2 regions of the Corynebacterium mustelae genome follow, and region 2 is predicted to be linked to the other one. Evidence: predicted binding sites of a transcription regulator. Region 2 holds the regulator's gene; the other holds the start of a gene.
The links. Region 2 encodes LexA, which represses DNA repair genes until DNA is damaged. Its sites were predicted from a motif close to CGAACANNTGTTCG; they were not measured.

Region 1 (6,646 bases), 1.0 Mb from region 2:
CCGCTACTGCGCCGGTAGAAAACACGATGGCATCATAGAACTGGCGCAATTGCTCAACCGTTACGTCAGTTCCCACCGCAACGTTGCCCAAGAATCGCAGCTGCGGTTTCTCCATAATCGCGTGCAAGGAATTAACAATCGCTTTAATACGGGGATGATCCGGGGCAACACCATAACGGATCAGCCCAAACGGAGCCGGCATCCGCTCAAACAAATCAATCTCGACATCGGTACCAGACTTCATCAACAAATCAGAAGCATAAATACCGGCCGGGCCCGCGCCGACCACCGCTACGCGTAATGGGCGGGAAGAATCTAACGAGGTTGAGCTCATAGTCGCTTCGAAATCCTTAGAACACTAAAACAACACATACATTTCACAGCGTGGATACTTACACGCCCCTTAGCACTTTACGCCCAATAGTCGCTGGGCAATAGTTATCCGCTTTATTAAAGAAAGTAATTGCTACGGGGCATGCGGTAAAAACTTTTCATGAGATAAGTATTTTTGCTAATACGAAGCGCCCATAGGGGAACTAAACCTTGTAAACTTATGGGTTGATTCACAGGCGGCAGGTTTTTGACGCCTGTCTCACACTCGCTGTAATAAAGAGAAGGGATTTCTGGTGACCCAAACTACTCGCTCCGTGTTGCTCACCGCCATCGGCCGCCGTCTTAACCCAGCGGAAGTTGCCGAATTTGCTAACGCATTAGGCGTCAACATACGTCCACTGGTCCATGAAACACCGGAAATCGCCGATGTCCTGAAACACGCATCGGATGACCCCGTGGTCTATACCGGCACCGGAAATTTAAACTTTGACGCTCGATCCGCGGCAGCACTGGGCGTGGCCATGGTTATCCAAGCAGCTGAAGAAGCTACCATAACCGAACTCGCTCGGATCGAGGCGGCAGAGCTTGGAGCAAAAATTGCGGCCATTGTCGTCGGCGAACAATCGTTGACCACAGCAACGGAAGCGGCACGCACCACTGAAGCGCAACAGGTTATGAATGCTGATGTTTTCGAACACTGGCTATTAAACCGGGCTAAGCAAAATCAAGCACACATCGTCTTGCCAGAAGGCGACGATGACCGAATCTTAACCGCAGCTGACCAGCTTCTACGGGAACGCATTTGCCAGCTAACCATATTGGGCGACCCGGCAACCGTCTTGGCCCGTGGCGTGGAACTAGGCTTAGATCTATCAAATGCAAATATTGCGGACCCGCTTAACGACGCCCGCGCTGAGGAATTTGCCCAAGAATTCTATGAGCTTCGCAAACACAAAGGGATGACCCTCGAAGAAGCCAAAGAAACCATGAAGGACATCTCCTACTATGCAACCATGATGATCCATAAGGGCCTGGCCGATGGCATGGTATCCGGTGCTGCGCACACTACCGCACACACCATCAAACCCTCCTTCCAGATCATTAAAACCGTCCCCGGCGCCTCAGTCGTATCCTCCATATTCATTATGGTCATGCGCGGAAAACTGTGGGCATTCGGTGACTGCGCAGTCAACCCCAACCCCACCGCAGAACAACTTGCGGAAATTGCGGTCATCTCGGCTCGCACCGCAGCCCAATTCGGTATTGATCCTAAAGTAGCGATCCTCAGCTACTCCACCGGCACCTCCGGCACCGGCCCAGACGTAGACCGTGCGACAGAGGCCGTCCGGATCGCCCAAGAAAAAGACCCCGCTTTGCTTGTCGACGGCCCCCTGCAATTCGACGCAGCCATGGATCCCGGTGTAGCAGCCAAAAAGCTACCCGACTCCAAGGTAGCTGGCCAAGCAAATGTGTTTATCTTCCCGGACCTTGAAGCTGGAAACATCGGATACAAAACCGCGCAACGCACCGGCCATGCCCTCGCCGTTGGTCCCATCCTCCAAGGCCTTAATAAGCCAGTCAATGACCTATCCCGCGGCGCGACCGTCCCCGACATCGTTAACACCGTGGCAATCACCGCGATCCAGGCAACAGGAGGCAAAGCTTAATGTCCCTCGTCCTCGTGCTCAACTCCGGTTCCTCCTCCATCAAATTCCAACTTGTCGACCCCGACCAACACGCAACTGACGAGCCCTTCGCCTCCGGTCTCGTCGAACAAATCGGAGAAACCGAGGGGACCATCACCCTGAAACACGCAGGTGAAAAACACACCATTAAAGCACCAATCCCTGACCACGCAACCGGATTGGACCTTTCTTTCAAACTCATGGGCGAACACGGCTGCGGCCCGCTCGACGTAGACCTTGTCGCCGTCGGACACCGGCTCGTTCACGGCGGAATCCTATTTAGCAAACCGGAAATCATCACCGATGAAATCCTTGAGATGGTACGCGACCTAATCCCACTAGCGCCGCTGCACAATCCAGCAAACATTCAAGGCGTGGAAGTGGCACGGGAACTACTGCCAGACATTCCGCACATTGGAGTATTCGACACCGGGTTTTTCCACGCCATGCCGCCAGCCGCCGCGCTTTATGCCATCAACGCCGAAGTCGCCGCCGAAAACGGAGTGCGCCGCTACGGATTCCACGGCACCAGCCACGAATACGTGTCACACAAAGTGCACGAACTCATGGAATCCGACCACATCAACCAGATCACCCTCCACCTCGGCAACGGTGCCTCCTGCGCAGCCATTAAAGCCGGACAGCCCATCGACACCTCCATGGGCATGACCCCGCTAGCCGGATTGGTCATGGGCACCCGCTCCGGCGACATCGATCCCGGTATCGTGTTCCACCTCCACCGCACCGCAGGCATGAGCATCGATGAGATCGACTCCCTATTAAACAAACAGTCCGGTGTCAAAGGAATCTCCGGAGTCAATGACTTCCGAGAACTACGTGCCAAAATTGATGACGGAGACCAAGACGCTTGGCTTGCCTATAACGTCTACATCCACCAACTGCGCCGCTACATCGGCTCCTACATGATCACACTTGGAAACGTCGACGCCATCACCTTTACCGCAGGTGTCGGCGAAAACGCCACCTTCGTGAGAGCCGATGCATTAGCCGGACTGGAAATGTACGGCATCAAAATAGACGAAGAGCGCAACAACCAACCCAACACCGGGCCGCGGCTCATCTCTACCGACGACTCTCGCATCAAAGTGTGGGTCGTGCCGACCAATGAAGAGCTGGCAATCGCCAGGTATGCGAAAAAACTCGCCAGCTAACCTTATTAAAGAAAACCGGGCTGATACATTATCAGCCCGGTTTTTGCTTAAAGAATCTCAGGTGGGTGCCCCCGAATCGAAAAGTGCCCATTCTTTAATAAGACTCACCGAAACCCCGGAACGGTTCCCGAAACCCCGAAATTCTTATCTGGCATATAAGCAGGCACAACCACGCATAGAAACTTCCTAAACCCATTGCTAAGGCGCACGTGTGTTCAATACCCTTAGATCATGGACATGCCAGAAATCTTTATCGCATACGCGCAGCTAGCGCAGCGAGGGGCGGAACTTCTCCTCGCCATTAAAGAAACAGGCATGGATAAAATTGAACTTTCTACAGCACTGGGGATCTCGCAAGCCACCGCGAGCCGAATGATCGCTACTGCGAAAGTCTACGAATCCGAAGAACTAGCTCAGGCCGACGGAATCTGCTTCGAAATCCTCCGCGATATTGCGATCACCTCACGCAAACTGACAAACCCCGACGTCGACAGGCAAGCACTGCGAGCGCAGCTTTTCGACGACGCCCGCAGCCGCACCGTAGACGAAAACAAACAACACGTCACCGCCGTCGTCGAAAAGCTCAACGGCGGATACACCCGCAACCGCAAATGGCACCTACGCTACTCCGCAACCCCAGATGCTGACGGAATGAGCTACATCATTGCTAAACTCCCCACAGAACAAGCCGAACACTTGCGCAGCTCACTTACCCCCGAAGCCCGAGCCCTCGTCCACTCCCACAACGCTGTCGACGAAGCAGAGGGCCACGCCAAAGCCCTCTACCGCCGGATTGCCACCCCTATTAAAGAAATCGAATACGCCGAAGCCTGGGAAAACCCCGAAAACCCGCGAGACCTACGGCAACGCCCATGCATCATCATCCCCGACTGGGAACTAACGAAAAACATTGATGGCACCGTCGTCGACACCAACGGAGTAGTCGTAAACATCAATGACATAGCAAACCGGCGACTCGAAAAATACGGATTCGCCGTCACAATCTACAAAGACCACACCGGCGTCATGCGACCGCAAAACGTACTCGAAATCAAACGCCTTGCCGACGCCAACGACCGATTCCTCAGCATCCTCAGCCACCTCGTGTGCCAACACCCCGACTGCACCATCAACGCAATCCGCTGCGAAACCCACCACATCCAATCCTTCGCGACAGGCGGGAAAACCAGCCCCGAAAACCTATGCCCACTGTGCCGAAAACACAACCTCAAAAACGACGACGGCCCCACCATTAAAAACGGCAGAGTCATCACCGACCCTGCCACCGGACTAACCTATTACCAAATGCCCGACGGCACTATTAGAAGAAACCGACACCGCGCAAATAAACGAGGACTTGCCGCCTACGCAGCGCGAATGAGTGCTATCGATAAACCACCACCCGAAGCCTAAAACACACCCGCCAACGGCCGCAACCACAATGGTTAGCGGCCTAGCAGTGCTGTATTAAAACCACGTGCGTGGCCGAACCTTATTAGCGGTATCCACCAGTTGATACCGATGCGCAGCCGACGGGGCACTACGCGCCTGCAACCGCAACGCACGCTCCAACCCCTCACGCAACCCCATCTGGGTAAACGGATAATCGAACAAATCATTTTTGCTAGCGGAAGCTTCAAGATTCTCAGAACGCAACCACTGCAATGCCGCATTGAGCACCGCAATTTGAACCTGTAAAAACCTCGGCTCGTTAGTGGGAATTTCCTCTAGTCGGCGAGCAGCTCGCCGAATCCTCTGCTCATTAGGGGATTGGGACGTGAGATACAAAATGCTAGTCAGCTGTGCCATCCTATGATGCATTGAAGCTGCAGGAACCTTATCTAGTGCCTGAACCGCCATATCCACCTGCTGCTCAGCCATCAACTGCCGAGCTAACCCGAAACCCGAACTAACCGTCGTCGGATTTGTCGCCCACACCAGGGCATACATGTAAATTGCCTTATAGCGCAATACTGCAGGATCCTGAGTGAGCTTCGACCAAAGGCCTGCCATCTCATTAACAATCTCGCCCTTTAATGATGCAGCTTCAATAGCAGTCTCTGGCTTTAATAACGGCGTATTGGCAAATCCCTGCGACTGCAAAATGATCTCACTTACTGCCGCGCGCGCAAGTTTCGGGGCAGCTTCTCCAGGAAGGATACTGAATACGTTATTGAAAGCTATTTGAGACTCGGAGTAATCATCAAGCAACAAGCTTGTAATGCCTGCGTACCACTGGTAGCGCCAGTCGGTTCCCATTGAAGGCCCTAATGTATTAAGCCAATTTTGTGCCTCACTGGTAAACCCAAGGTCTAATAGGGAACGAACAATACCTAGCGGGATTTCTTTACTTTGTGAAAACTCCTCCTGTGCTATTGCTTCTCGCATTGTCTCTAATGCTTCGGAAGGTTCGGTGTAACTCGACCCTGCGATCATCGCTGCCCCCGGATCTGCCCGATCAAGCAGCGGTGCGTGCAAAGCAGCTACTACTTCTGGCGGAGTGATGCGGATACTGCGTTCGATGCCGTCGATTAGTTGGTCAGTTTTGAAAACTATATGTTTGGTTCCGAATGTTGATCGTTGTGGGGAGAACAATGAATGCTGCGCGGGGAATTGTTTTTCGTCGTGGATAGCGAGGTATTCACGCAGCACACCGTACAACTGGGTTTCAAGTTCTCTAATGGTGGAGAAGCGTTTTTCCGGATCTGGTTCCGTTGCCCGCTTTAATAGGCGGTAAAACGACAAGTATTGGGCAAACAATGGCTCGTCGTCTGGGCCGGGAAGTTCTGGAACATATACGCCGTTTTCGGTGGGGAGTTTGATGGTAAGCGCTGCAAGTGTGCGCCCGATCGTGTAAATGTCGCTTGCGACGGTTGGTCCGTGAGTTGCTACTTCGGGGGCTTGGTATCCTTTTGTTCCGAAGATAAAGCCGAAAGCGCCGATTCCAGTTACTGCGCCTAGGTCGATGAGTTTTACTTGGTCTTCGGTTGCGATGATGTTTTCGGGTTTTAGGTCGTTGTAGACGACGCCGCGGGCGTGGAGGTATTCAAGCGCTGGGAGGGTTTCGAGGATGTAGCCGATGGCGATGTCGATGGGGAATACTCCATCAGGTTGTTCTTTTTGTCGGGTGCCTAGCGACGGGCCGGGTGCGTATTCCATGACGATGAATCCGCCATCGACGCGGGCGTCGTCGATGAAGTTGTAGGATTTAACGATCACCGGGTGGGTGATGTCGGCGAGGAATTCTCGTTCAGCGACAGCTGCTTGGTAATCGCGGGGGTTGTCTTTGCTAATAAGCCCCTTTAATACGACGACTCTGCCCGATACATTGCGGTCTTGTGCCAGGTAGATCCAGCCCATGCCGCCGTGTGCAATGACCCCGAGCACTTCGTACTGTCCGGCGACAACGTCCCCCTTATTAAGGACTGGCTTTTCGACGCCCGCACCGACTACCTT
Region 2 (12,816 bases):
TTTGGTGGACGATCCGGAAACCGCACCGCCATGAACCCTACGCAGCATTCCGTTTGTTTCTAGAAGTTTGAGATCCCGCCTAATTGTTTCTGCGGTGACATTGAACCGATTGGCAAGATCGGAAACAGTGCAACGTCCATGCTGATTAGTGATAGCGGCAATGAGGGATTGACGATTGGAAACTTCGGTAACGGTGGACATGGTTGTTCCGGGGTCACCTCCTTAAACTCCGAAACGTACGACGAATGTTAGCGTTTTTGTATGCATTAGTTATTGTCTATGCATCAACGGGGGTGTGTTGTGGGAAATAACATATCTAATGTTGTCTTTCTCGAATGTTGGGGAGATTCCAGGCAAAACGCCACTTTTCGACGCGCTGTCTTGTGGAAAATGTTGGATTTTATAGTAATTTTATGCCCATTTATTTTTGATTGTCAATGGATTGCGGAAATAATTGTTTTGATTTTCTGTGTTTTTTGGTTGCGGTGCTGTGAATTTTATGGTGTCCTATTCTTAATACCCACTCCAATGTGAAGACAGGTGACTGACAGTGAATAGTGTGAATAATGGCACTGTTTTTAAAGGCACTGCTGTGGTTCCCGGCGTTCGTTACGCTAAGGCAGTATGGATTAGCCCCCGGCCGGAACTTCCGCAAGCAGGTGATGTAATTAGCGAAGGGCAGCGTGAAGCCGAACAAGAGCGATTCATCCAGGCCGCCGATACCGTAGCCCAACGGCTAACCAGTCGTTCGGAGCATGCAGAGGGAGCTGCCGCCGAGGTTCTCAAAGCTACTGCGAGCATGGTTAACGATCGTGGTTGGCGTAAAGCCGTAATTAAGGGAATCCAAGGTGGACACCCAGCACCGTATGCGGTTGTTGCGGCAACGACAAAGTTTATTACTAAGTTTGAAGCCGTTGGTGGGGTGATGGCGGAACGCACCACGGATTTGCGCGATATTCGAGACCGCGTGGTAGCGGAGTTACGTGGTGAACCTGAACCTGGACTACCCGATGTCAATGAACGGGTTGTTTTATTTGCTGATGATCTTTCTCCCGCTGATACGGCAGCGCTGAATACTGACTACTTTGTGGGGTTGGTAACCGAGCTTGGTGGTCCGACATCACACACTGCGATTATCGCGCGTCAACTTAACGTTCCGTGCGTCGTTGCAGCCGGCGAAAAAGTGAAAGACATCAACCAAGGCGACATGGTGTTGGTTGACGGCTCGTTGGGCACGATCACGGTTGGAGCAGATCCAGAAACGGCGAAGGAAGCGGAACAAGAATCTAAACTCCTAGCCGAACGAATCGCTCAGTGGCGGGGACCTGCAATGACGAAAGACGGTCATCGGGTTCAACTGTTAGCTAATGTGCAAGATGGCGATGCAGCCCGCATCGCGGCCACACAGACACAAGCCGAAGGCATTGGCCTTTTCCGTACCGAACTGTGTTTCCTAAGCGCGACAACCGAACCTTCGGTTGACGAACAAGCGGAAGTCTACAAAAAGGTACTTGAACAATTCCCGGACTCGAAGGTGGTTGTCCGATCGTTAGATGCAGGATCTGACAAGCCAGTGGCATTCGCTACCATGGCCGATGAAGTGAATCCAGCTCTGGGCGTGCGTGGTTTACGTGTTGCCCGCGCAAATGAAGAACTTATGACCAGGCAGCTAGACGCAATCGCTAAGGCTTCTGAAGAACTTGGGCGCACCGAAGAAACATCACCAACATGGGTAATGGCACCTATGGTTGCGACAGCGCGTGAAGCAAAGTGGTTCGCTGGATTGTGTGCGGAACGCGGATTGACTGCGGGTGCAATGATCGAAGTTCCGGCAGCGTCGTTGATGGCGGACAAGATTATGCCGCACTTGGATTTCGTGTCTATTGGAACAAACGACCTTACCCAATATACGATGGCCGCCGACAGACTTTCGCCTCAACTGGCATACCTAACCGATCCGTGGCAACCTGCTGTCCTGCGTTTGATTGAGCATACATGCAAAGAAGGTCAACGTTTTAATACTGCAGTAGGTGTATGCGGCGAAGCCGCAGCAGACCCACTATTGGCCTGCGTCCTTACAGGCTTGGGCGTCAATTCTCTCTCTGCGGCATCGACTGCGATCGCTGGCGTAGGTGCGCAACTGGCAGCAGTTGATTTTGAAACCTGCAAACGAGCAGCTCAGGCAGCGCTTAATGCTGAAGGAGCAACAAATGCACGTGCGTTGGTGCGAGAGATTTTGCTAGGGGAGTAACCCTCATAATTGTTTTAGTGCCCGCTCGATTGGAATTGATCGAGCGGGCACCATTCGTAGGCAGGTGTCTAAATTAATTTGCAATGATTACTTGTACGTCGCGTTCGCGTAGTGCTTTGACAAAAGACTCAGGTGCATTGGCGTCGGTTATAAGGACGTCAATATCAGCCACTGTGCCAAAACTAACTAGATAATCTGTCCCCATTTTTGTAGAGTCACAAAGAACAACAACCTTGTGTGCATTGGTAATCATCGCAGATTTTATTGCCGCTTCTTGAGAATCCGCAGTTGAAAGACCATGATCAAGGGTCAAGGCATTGGTGCCTATGAATGCGACTTCTGCCCGCATTAGAGCAAGGGTACGAAGTGCGGTATCGCCGACAACTGCTTGCGTGATGCCACGAACCGATCCGCCAAGTAATTGGATTTCATCTAATCCGGAGTTAGCCAGTGTAAGTGCAATCGAAAGGCTATTGGTAACGATTGACCAATGCTTTGCTGATGGCTGCATGGCAATCATTTCAGCTAGTGCGGCGGTAGTGGTGCCTGCGTCAAGGAACATTCCGCCTTGGGATTCTGGTAGAAATTGTAAGGCGGCTTGCGCGATGGCGTTCTTCGCGCTTGAAGCAGAGCGGGCACGCGCGTCCAAACTGTACTCGGTAGTTTGAAACGTTTGATTGGCAACCGCACCGCCATGAACCCGGTGCACTACTCCTTCGCGATCAAGCACAGCTAAGTCACGTCGAATCGTTTCCGCGGTAACGTCGAATCGTGCGGCCAATTCGGTTACATTGACGCGACCTTCTACCGCAGTGAGAGAGGCTATCTGGCGGCGACGTTCCTCCGAGTACATTCTTTCGACGCTCCTTTAATGTGCAATATCAAAAACAATCTCAACATCAACTATGGCTTGGTTTTGTCCGATTGCTTATTGGTCTGATGTGCTTACTTTGTTTATTCTTGCATGCCTTAAGCCCACGCAACCGCAGAATTCAAAAGTGAATTCATGCATTTTCGGACATAAAAGAAGGACCCTACCAGATTTTTTAAAGCTAAATGCAGGAAAATCCAACACGATTGTTGGATTGAAAGTGGTTTTGTGATCTCCAATACACCCCCTTTATGGGGGTGTATATTGTGAGGTTGTGATGGGTTTCTATAGTGCTAAAGCGGGCAATGAAAGATTTATTCCACAGCTTGTTTCTAGCAGGATGTTACTCAAAGCTTACGCATAACAGAAACGACTTTTCCGAGGATTTCCGTTTCAGCGGTGACAGGGATTGGGGTGAATGCTTCATTGTGGGGGAGAAGCCATGTTCCGCTTTCATCTTTAAAGAATTCTTTGACGGTCGCCTCCTCGTCAATCATGGCAGCAACAAACTCGCCTTGCTCTGCAACTTTCTGGGAGCGAATTACCACCCAGTCACCATTGAGGATTCCGGCATCTCGCATGGATTCGCCCACAACCTGGAGCATGAATAGATCGCCATTGCCAACTATTTCTTCGGGAAGAGGGAAGTAGGCAGATACGTTTTCCTCTGCCAGTATCGGGTTCCCGGCGGCTATGCTGCCAACCACTGGGATGAACTGGGGGGATGATGCTTCCTCGGAGGGGGGTGTTAGAGTATTTTTTCCAGTCTTGGTTTTGGGGCCAGCTTTGGGTAAATCATCACCGGGGAGAGTGCGAACATCGACAGCGCGAGGCTTATTGGGATCGCGGCGTAAAAAGCCCTTGCGTTCAAGCTCTTTTAGTTGGTAGGCCACTGAAGACGTGGATTGGAGTCCTGCGGCATCGCCGATCTCCCTGATGCTCGGTGGATAACCGCGAAGGATTACGGCATCGCGAATTACTTGAAGTATGCGCCGTTGGCGTTCCGTTAGTGAGTCAAGATCGGATTTTCCGGTGGGTGTTGCGGTTGTTTTTTTCCGGGGCATGAATTCTCCTAGGTTGGTCTGTCGATTAATGATTCTAGTCTTTGTTCGAACAAACTGCACGTTTTTTACAAAAAATGTCGCTTAAATTCTTCTTCGTGTTGTTCGATAGTGCAGCTCTTTTGCCTTATAGCCTAGTCGAACACCGCTTTTTTAAACACACTTGTTTGAAAATATTTCGAAAAATCTTGACAACCATTTGTTCGAAGCGCATAATTCGAATCAGATTAGATTTTCGAACAAATAAGCGGTGAATGGCCGGTCTGTGTTGGTCTGAAACGATATCCTGCTTTCAATTGTTTAAACCAAAAATACTAAGGAGAAGAAAATGACCATTACTTCGGGAAATGTTTATCAAAAAAACGGTTCATTGCTGCCTCATAACAAGATCGTGCCCCTGCAACGGTCTCGTGGGGCTGAACTAGTGGTGCCTCCGGCAGATACCTGGGATGGTGATCGTCTTCCCCTTGGAGTTAGTGGTATTCACCAGGTTCGAACGTTAAGTGCATATGGGCGTTGCGCCACACCCGCATCCATCCCGGTGGACAAGCTTAATTCCGATCACATTGATGCGGATTCTTGTTCGAATTGGAAAACGGTTTCTAGTTCGACAGACTCTTATGAACCACAGGTTGGTGGATTGAAAAACTACATATTTGGTTTGTTGTTTGGTTCGATTATTGGTATCGGTTTTTACCTTACTGGACAGGTCGGCATCGATGATACTGCGGTGGAAAGCGACTATCCTGCGGTTGCTTATTCGAATGGTGGTGCGGGTTCGCAGTAGTGACAGTGCTTTGCAGTGGTATTCACCAGGGCGCATTTGTGAGCAATCATCAACTAACAAGTACGATGTTATTGTTTAGAACGTGCGCGTACCAGGATTCTGGTTAAGGAGCAATGATGCATTGTCCATTCTGTCACCATGAACAATCTAAAGTCATCGATTCTCGGGTAATTGATAGTGGCACCGCCATCCGGCGGCGGCGTGAATGCGCCTCCTGTTCTGGCAGATTTACCACGATAGAAAAGGCTCAGTTACTGGTTGTTAAGCGAAATGGGCTGACAGAACCATTCAGCCGGGAAAAAGTTATCGTTGGTGTACGCAGGGCATGCCAGGGTAGGGACGTTGGCGATGATGCATTGAAACGATTGGCTCAGGAGGTCGAAGAAACTGTGCGTAGCCATGGCAGTTCCCAGATACACGCTAATGACATTGGTCTTGCAATACTGGAGCCATTGCGTGAGTTGGATGAAGTTGCATATTTGAGGTTCGCTTCAGTGTATAAGTCATTCGAATCAGCTGAAGATTTTGAATCGGAAATCCGTTTGATGAATCGACGGGATCGAAATGCTAATTAGACCTTGGTTACCGTAGATTGGCGATCTTTTTAGCAATTTTCGATTCTGAAACCTTTTCCGTCGTCCCTAATCGCTGCGCAAATAAGCTAACTCGAAGTTCTTGTAGTAGCCAGCAAACTTCTTTGACCTCGGTTGTTTTTTCTCTTCCCCTTGGTAGTTGTGCAAGTCTATTTTTTAGCTGATCTTCTAACCTGTTGATAGTTTCTTGTCGGTCAGCGTCCCGATCCGGATTTACAGACATATCGTCAAGGCGGGTGGTTACGGCCTGTAAATATCTTGTTAAATGCTTTAATCGCGACATACCGTGGATTGCCAAGGCGTTGGGAGGAAGAAGGAATTCAAGTTGGTGTGAAATATCATCGATCCCCGGCCCTTCCCATTTGTCCAATTCGTGACGGATAGCCAAATATTGGGCCAACGCTGGTGCCAATGTCACAATAGTTTGCCGTACGATCGTCGGTATTCGTGGTGAGATTTGCTGCAACAGATTCTTGAAAGCTGCTGGTGTTCGAACCGGGCCGCCCAAGGCAAGTAGTTCGTCTCGAATGGCAGCTACGCGCGCGTCTTCAACTAAGCCGGTAGCTCCGCCATGCGGATAGTTTTCGACAGCGACCCGCTGTTGAAGCGGCAGACCGTTGAGCATTTTCTGCGGGGTTACCTGTATTTTTCGTAATAAAAGGGTAAGTGTTGTGGTCAACATGGCAGCATCAGCCTCCGCCTTGGTGCCCAATACCTTTAGAGCTACGCCATCACCCGTGGCAACCAGTGCTGGATAAGCTGTAACGTTTTGACCATCAACCGTGGTTACAACTTCTTCCGCGATAACGCCTAGGGTCTGATCGGTCCATTCCGCAGTGGCTTTTTGTTCGATGTCTTTACTGACCCGAGAAACTGAGGATTTAATTTGACCTGCTCTACGAGTTTTGAGTTCTGCCAGGTTTTTATCAGAGTCGATAATCTTTCCACGTTTATCTACGGCGGCAAAAGTTATCTTTAGGTGTGGTGGTAATTTATGTATTTTGAAATCTCCCGCAGCTATGCCAGAACCACCTATTGTATGTAGTGCATTTGCAAGTTGTTGCGTCAATCCACCTGGCTTTTGAGGATCTAAATGTGGAAGTGCTAACCGGGCAAAATCTGGTGCAGGAACAACAGTGCGGCGTAACGGCTTGGGCAGGGTCTTGATGAGTTCGGTTATAAGCTCCTCCCGCATTCCGGGAACTAACCATTCGAACCCTTCCGGTTTCGTCCCGGCTAGCAGGGGAACTGGAATGTGGACTGTCACGCCATCACCTAAAGTCCCTGGCATAAATTGGTAGCTCAGGTCGAAGGTTAGCGATCCATACGCCCATGTATCAGGAAATGCGGATTCTGTGATGCAATCCGCTTCCTCGGTGACAAGAGCATCTGGATCGAAGTCAAGAAGTCGCGGCTGTTTCCGATAGGTTGCTTTCCACCACTTATCAAAACTGGGCCCAGAAGTGACGTCGGTTGGGATCCTAGCGTCGTAAAAAGCGAATAGTGTATCTTCGTCAACAACAATGTCTCTTCGGCGGGCACGATCTTCCAACTCTCGTGCGGTTTGGAGCATTTGATCGTTGTGTTTGTAGAAGTCATGCTGGGTATTCCATTGCCCCTCAACCAGTGCATGTCTGATAAACATCTCTCGTCCTAGATCGATATTTATCCGATGGAGCGGGACTTTGCGACCGGTGATTATAGGAACCCCGTAGAGAGTAGATGTTTGTTCGACCATTGCTGTAGCCTGCTTGGTCGACCAGTACGGGGCGGAATACTGGTGTTTGAGCAGGTCCTTCGCCAGGTTTTCTATCCATTGTGGTTGTATCTGGGCGACTCCTCGTGCCCACAACTGGGAAGTTTCAACCAGTTCCGCCGCCATAACGTATTCGGGTTTAGCCTTAGACAAAGCGGACCCAGGGAAAATTTTAAAGTTGGTGTTCCGGCAGCCAAGGTACTCTCGCGTTTGTTCATTGCGGATGCCAATATGGGAGAGCAACCCCGCCAATAATGACTGATGTACCGCATCAGATACTCCGGATAAATCGGCCAGGGGAGATGAAATGACATTGTCGGCAGCACTGGCACCTAGCCGTTCCCACCCTAGTTGGTCGATCACATTGTGCAATTGGCGAACCAAGTCAAACCACTCTCGTATTCGCATGTAATGCAGAAATTCCGTCTGCATCCGTCGTCGAAAAGCATTACCACTGGTATCGGCGCGGAGTTGAGTGATGTATTGCCACAATAAGAGTAACGAAACGAAGTCTGAATTTTTATCTTTAAACCGGGCATGCAGTTGGTCGGCTTGCGCTTGGTGTTCTAAAGGGCGTTCCCGTACGTCCTGAATTGTTAATGCCGCCACGATGATTATTACTTCAGACAAACAACCTTTTCTATGCGCTTCCACCAACATTCGAGCCATTCGGGGATCCACGGGAATACGCGCAATACTTTTACCAATCTTGGTTAGCTTTGGCATACCAGACGGGGATTGTGATGTATGCAGTGCTCCTAGTTCGTTGAGTAATAACAGCCCATCGCGAATGGCGCGAGTATCTGGCGCTTGGACAAAGGGAAAATCCTCGATGCTGCCTAACCTCAAGGCAGCCATTTGCAAGATGACGCTTGCTAAGTTGGTGCGAAGAATTTCTGGATCGGTAAATTCTGGGCGTGATTCGAAGTCTTCTTCGGAATATAACCGGATAGCGATTCCGTCCGCTACGCGGCCACAACGTCCTGAACGTTGGTTCGCACTGGCTTGGGAAATAGGCTCGATAGGTAGTCGCTGGACTTTCGTGCGAGTTGAATAACGCGAAATCCGCGCAGTACCAAGATCTACAACAAAATGAATTCCTGGAACCGTAAGTGAGGTTTCTGCGATATTCGTAGCCAGAACGATACGGCGACTACCATGTGGCTGAAAAACTTTATGCTGCTCTTGGTTAGATAACCGACCGTAGAGGGGAACAACTTCAACTCCTCGCCAGTTTTTACTTTCCAAAACCTCGCGTGCATCTCGTATGTCGGACTCGCCGGGGAAGAAGCACAAAATATCGCCGTCACCGTACCCCATGAGCTCTTCAATAGCGGAAATGAGTCCGTCAATAGGGTCTATGTCAATCAGTTTTTCGCCGTGTTGTATCTTCAGCGGGCGATAGAGAATCTCCACTGGATACGTTCGCCCCGACACTTCGATGATCGGTGCGGGATTTCCAGAAGCGTCGGCGAAGTGACGTGCGAATCGCTCGGGGTCAATCGTCGCGGAGGTGATAATCACCTTAAGGTCAGGTCGCTTGGATAAAAGTTGCTTGAGATAGCCAAGTAAGAAATCGATGTTGAGACTTCGCTCATGCGCCTCATCAATGATGATGGTGTCATATGCGTTTAGGTATCTATCACGTTGCATTTCTGCGAGTAAAATACCGTCGGTCATTAGTTTTACTGCGGTGTGCGGTTTCACGTTGTCATCAAACCGAATTGCATATCCAACCGACTCGCCTATGTCTTGTTTCAATTCACTGGCAATTCGTTCTGCCACTGTTCGAGCCGCTAACCGGCGTGGTTGCGTATGCCCGATCAGTCCCCGGCGACCACGACCGATGTCGAGACAAATCTTCGGAATCTGGGTGGTTTTGCCGGAACCGGTTTCGCCAGCGATGATGACTACTTGATGCGAGGCTATTGCCTCCGCGATATCGTCTCGCCGTGCAGACACCGGAAGCGAATCTGGGTAAGAGATATCAGAGATTAAGGCGTCTCGCTTTTCGACGACAGCTGTTGCGCGTTCAATATCTGCAGCAATGGCTGCGAATGCTTTGGATGTGCGAGCTTTTGCTAATCGACGCCGAAACACATGTTCATCCGCGATCGTCACCTGTGTTAGCTTCGCGATCAACGGGGTTCGTAACGATATAGCCTCAGCAGTATCTGGTTGCGGATGGGGGTGATCGCCTGTAGCAGGACGACGGCTGCTTGATGTTACTTTTCTTGGATGGTTATTGTGTTTCATAGTCATAGCTGTTGAGCGATTTTAGCAGTTAAGTTGCCATATTTAGGATTCAAGAGTTTTAGGTCTACAACTGATCGGGCACTTAACAAATGAGATTCACAAAAATCAGAATCTGTAGATCGGCGAATTTTTCTAGAAGATTCTCTAGAATATTCACATGTGCGGCGTTGTCTTCATGGTTCTCGCTGATCAAATGACCATGGGTACAACGTGGCTACTAGCTCCGCAGACTTATTGCCGACAAAGGTTTCGTATCGAATGCTCGGTGTCGATTTCCATTTCGGGTTCGTCTTGGTACAAAAAGTCACGAAAGGATTTTTGTTTTGACTAACAACCAAAACAACAATGGTTGGCCTGATCCACAGGATCAGCCGCAAAACAATAGCCCGGCTGAACCACCCCAGAATCAGCCATACGAAGGGAACAGTGGCAATTATCCCAGTGGGAATAATCCACAACAACCAGCCAGCCCGGATAACAATACACCTTACGGCACGGGGACCCCAACCGGCCCAAACATGACTAGCTATCCCCAAGACAGCTATGGCCAGTACCCAGCTCAAGGTGGTTATCCGCAGGGAGGGCAAGGCCAACCAGGACAGCCGCAAGGAGCATACGGACAAAGCGGTTATCCCCAAAGCGGTTACGGTCAAGAAAGCTATGGGCAGGCAAACCAACAAAACCCTGCTGCTATGCAACCAGGTCAAACTCCTATTCAAGGTGGCTATCCGCAGGGTAACTACGGTCAACCTGCTTACCAACAACCACAGCCACAGGGCGGCTATGGTCAAAGTCCTTATGGTTCATCAGGCTACCCAGCTGGTGGCTACAATCAACACAATGCTTACGGGCAACCCACCACTGTGGGAACCGGCGTGGTTGGGTTCAACCCGCTATTCAACGTCAATATGGTTACCCGGGAAAAAGGCATTGCCATCATGTCGGCAATCACCTATGGCTTTAAGGCAGTTTTCCAGAACCCTGTTTTATGGATCGTCGGAGCACTGGTGTACTTTGTCGTAGCGATTACCCTTGGGATGCTTTTAGGCGTCGGACAGGCTTTGTTCGCGTTCCAAGATACTGGCCTGGATCCGGAAAATCTTAGCACGTACTCAGAGCCATCCTTGGTGGGAATCATCATTAACTTTTTGAGCTATATACCTTTGATTCTCTTGATGCCCGTGATTCAAACTGCAGCATTGCTGCAACTTGATGGTAGTGCAGTGACTTGGGATGCCATTAAGTCACGAATGAACTATTCCCAAGCATTTTTTGCATCGATCTTGGTAGCGGTTATAACGGGCATACCGCTTGTTATTCAGCAGTTTTTAGCCTCTGATATGACCTTTGTGGATGCATACGGCAACCTGCAGTTCGATTCAGGAAAGTTTGTCATCTCCCTGTTTCTCGGGTTGGTCGTATGGTTACTAAGTTTCTTCCTCATATTCGCGACCTACTTTGCTGTTGAATCGCGTGCTACCGCAACTGAGGCGATCACGCAAAGTGTCAAAGCAGTACTCAATAACTTCTTCCCAATACTCGGCTGCATGATCCTCATGGGCTTGATTGCTATATTTGGTACAATCTTCACACTTTTTATTGGCATCATAGTGTTTGGTCCGGCATCGCTGAATGCCACAACACATGTGTACCGTCAGGCGACAAAAGCCCCCTATCCGGAAATCTAAAATTGCCTTGAGCCGTTAAATAAATGAGATGCCGCCCAAGTTCAAAAACTTGGGCGGCATCTCATTTACTTCTGCTACCTTAACTGCGCGGTAAACTCCGCAATCTGGCGCTATTGACTTTGGGCTATAACATGCCGGAATGCATCTGTGATGAGTTCACCTAGAAGAGTGAAATCGTCTGAGCGGGTAGACGAACCTCGGTGAACAATACCTACCCGACGAGCAGCCGACACCGATGGCGCGAACTTCGCAGTGGCGACACCGGGTCGAGAGCATTCGATGGGTACAGCTGATTCCGGAATGACAGTGCACCCTAAATTACTCGCGATGAGTTGCATTACGGTGGTTAGGCTTGACGCCCGAGTCTCAGTGTGGCTTGCTGTCATCGGATTGTATTCTGCCTGTCGACATAAATCGACAACCTGATCACGCAAACAGTGTCCGTCATCAAGCAGTAACAGGGAGATGTCCTTAATGTCATCCAACACTAGATCTTCCCGACCCGCATACTTATGGTTACTCGGCACAACCATGCGGAACTTCTCCTCGTAAAGCGAAATTTCATTCAAACCAGCGGTACTGGTTGGTACTGCAACCAATGCACAGTCAATGGCTCCATCTCGCAGCATCTGTAGCAGGTGTTTGGTTTGGTCCTCGATAATCTGCAGCTCTAACTCTGGGTATCTTTCACGAACGAGGTCAATGATGGTGGGAAGTAAATATGGCGCGATGGTCGGAATGATTCCGATAGCCAGCGGACCCGAGAGAGTACCAGTTGCGCCGTGTGCATGAGCTAAAAAATTGTCAGCGGCATCAAGTGTTGCCTTGGCGAGGGGAAGGAGCTTTTCACCGGCTGGGGTTACAATAACGCGCCGGGTCGAGCGTTCAATAAGTTGAATATTAAGGCCCGTCTCGAGTGCAACGAGTGCTTGGGAGAGCGAAGGCTGTGAAATATTGAGCTTGGTCGCCGCGGTTCCAAAATGCTTGTTTTCAGCGATGGTTACGAAAGTGCGAAGCTGTGCCAATGTGGGGCGATACTCTTTTATGCTCATGTCAAAAGCCTATATGCAAAGGTTAGGGGGTCGTGGAATAGTTATCGAGCTGTATTAGGGATGGCAATTAATTCACCCCCATTTGTAGGGGGTTCTTATTGGACTTTCTCTCAACACATGCTCTGAAGTCTGTGTATGTGAAGTATATCCCCAAAACAAAGAAAACCTTAAAAATCTTAAGTCAAAATAAGACATTTTCGAGAAAAATAGGGTTTATGGGGGTAAAAACATAGGATTTTATAACCCCCGTAGGTCTCAGTATTCGATAGATAACGTTTCGAACCGTACTTCGCCAACCTCATCGGAAGCATCAAAATCGACGATGCCGACAACACTGAAAGCGTTATCTTCCTGGGGATCCTTCATAATTTGTCTGACTTCCCATCTCCGCCCATTCTTTTTCAACATGAAATACTCTGGGCCACGGGCGTCTGGTCCAACATCCATATCGCTGTATTCCTCAAAATATGCATCCATAGCGGTGGGGAAGTCCGGCGGATT

Region 1: a site for LexA is predicted at 3,395-3,408, ahead of CMUST_RS13350 (HNH endonuclease signature motif containing protein). Genes of this name have one in related genera too.

The regions. Positions count from the first base shown of each region.
Region 1 covers NZ_CP011542.1:2,985,943-2,992,588, reverse strand. The annotation lists gene CMUST_RS13370 (FAD-dependent oxidoreductase) at 1-334, opposite strand, end outside; gene pta (phosphate acetyltransferase) at 627-2,000, shown strand; gene CMUST_RS13360 (acetate kinase) at 2,000-3,190, shown strand; gene CMUST_RS13350 (HNH endonuclease signature motif containing protein) at 3,422-4,603, shown strand; gene CMUST_RS13345 (serine/threonine protein kinase) at 4,658-6,646, opposite strand, start outside.
Region 2 covers NZ_CP011542.1:1,934,240-1,947,055, reverse strand. The annotation lists gene CMUST_RS08870 (DeoR/GlpR family DNA-binding transcription regulator) at 1-201, opposite strand, end outside; gene ptsP (phosphoenolpyruvate--protein phosphotransferase) at 551-2,251, shown strand; gene CMUST_RS08860 (DeoR/GlpR family DNA-binding transcription regulator) at 2,325-3,104, opposite strand; gene lexA (transcriptional repressor LexA) at 3,470-4,186, opposite strand; gene CMUST_RS08850 (hypothetical protein) at 4,512-4,970, shown strand; gene nrdR (transcriptional regulator NrdR) at 5,087-5,545, shown strand; gene hrpA (ATP-dependent RNA helicase HrpA) at 5,553-9,581, opposite strand; gene CMUST_RS17130 (hypothetical protein) at 9,749-9,883, opposite strand; gene CMUST_RS08835 (hypothetical protein) at 9,899-11,263, shown strand; gene CMUST_RS08830 (hydrogen peroxide-inducible genes activator) at 11,374-12,315, opposite strand; gene CMUST_RS08825 (DEAD/DEAH box helicase) at 12,571-12,816, opposite strand, start outside.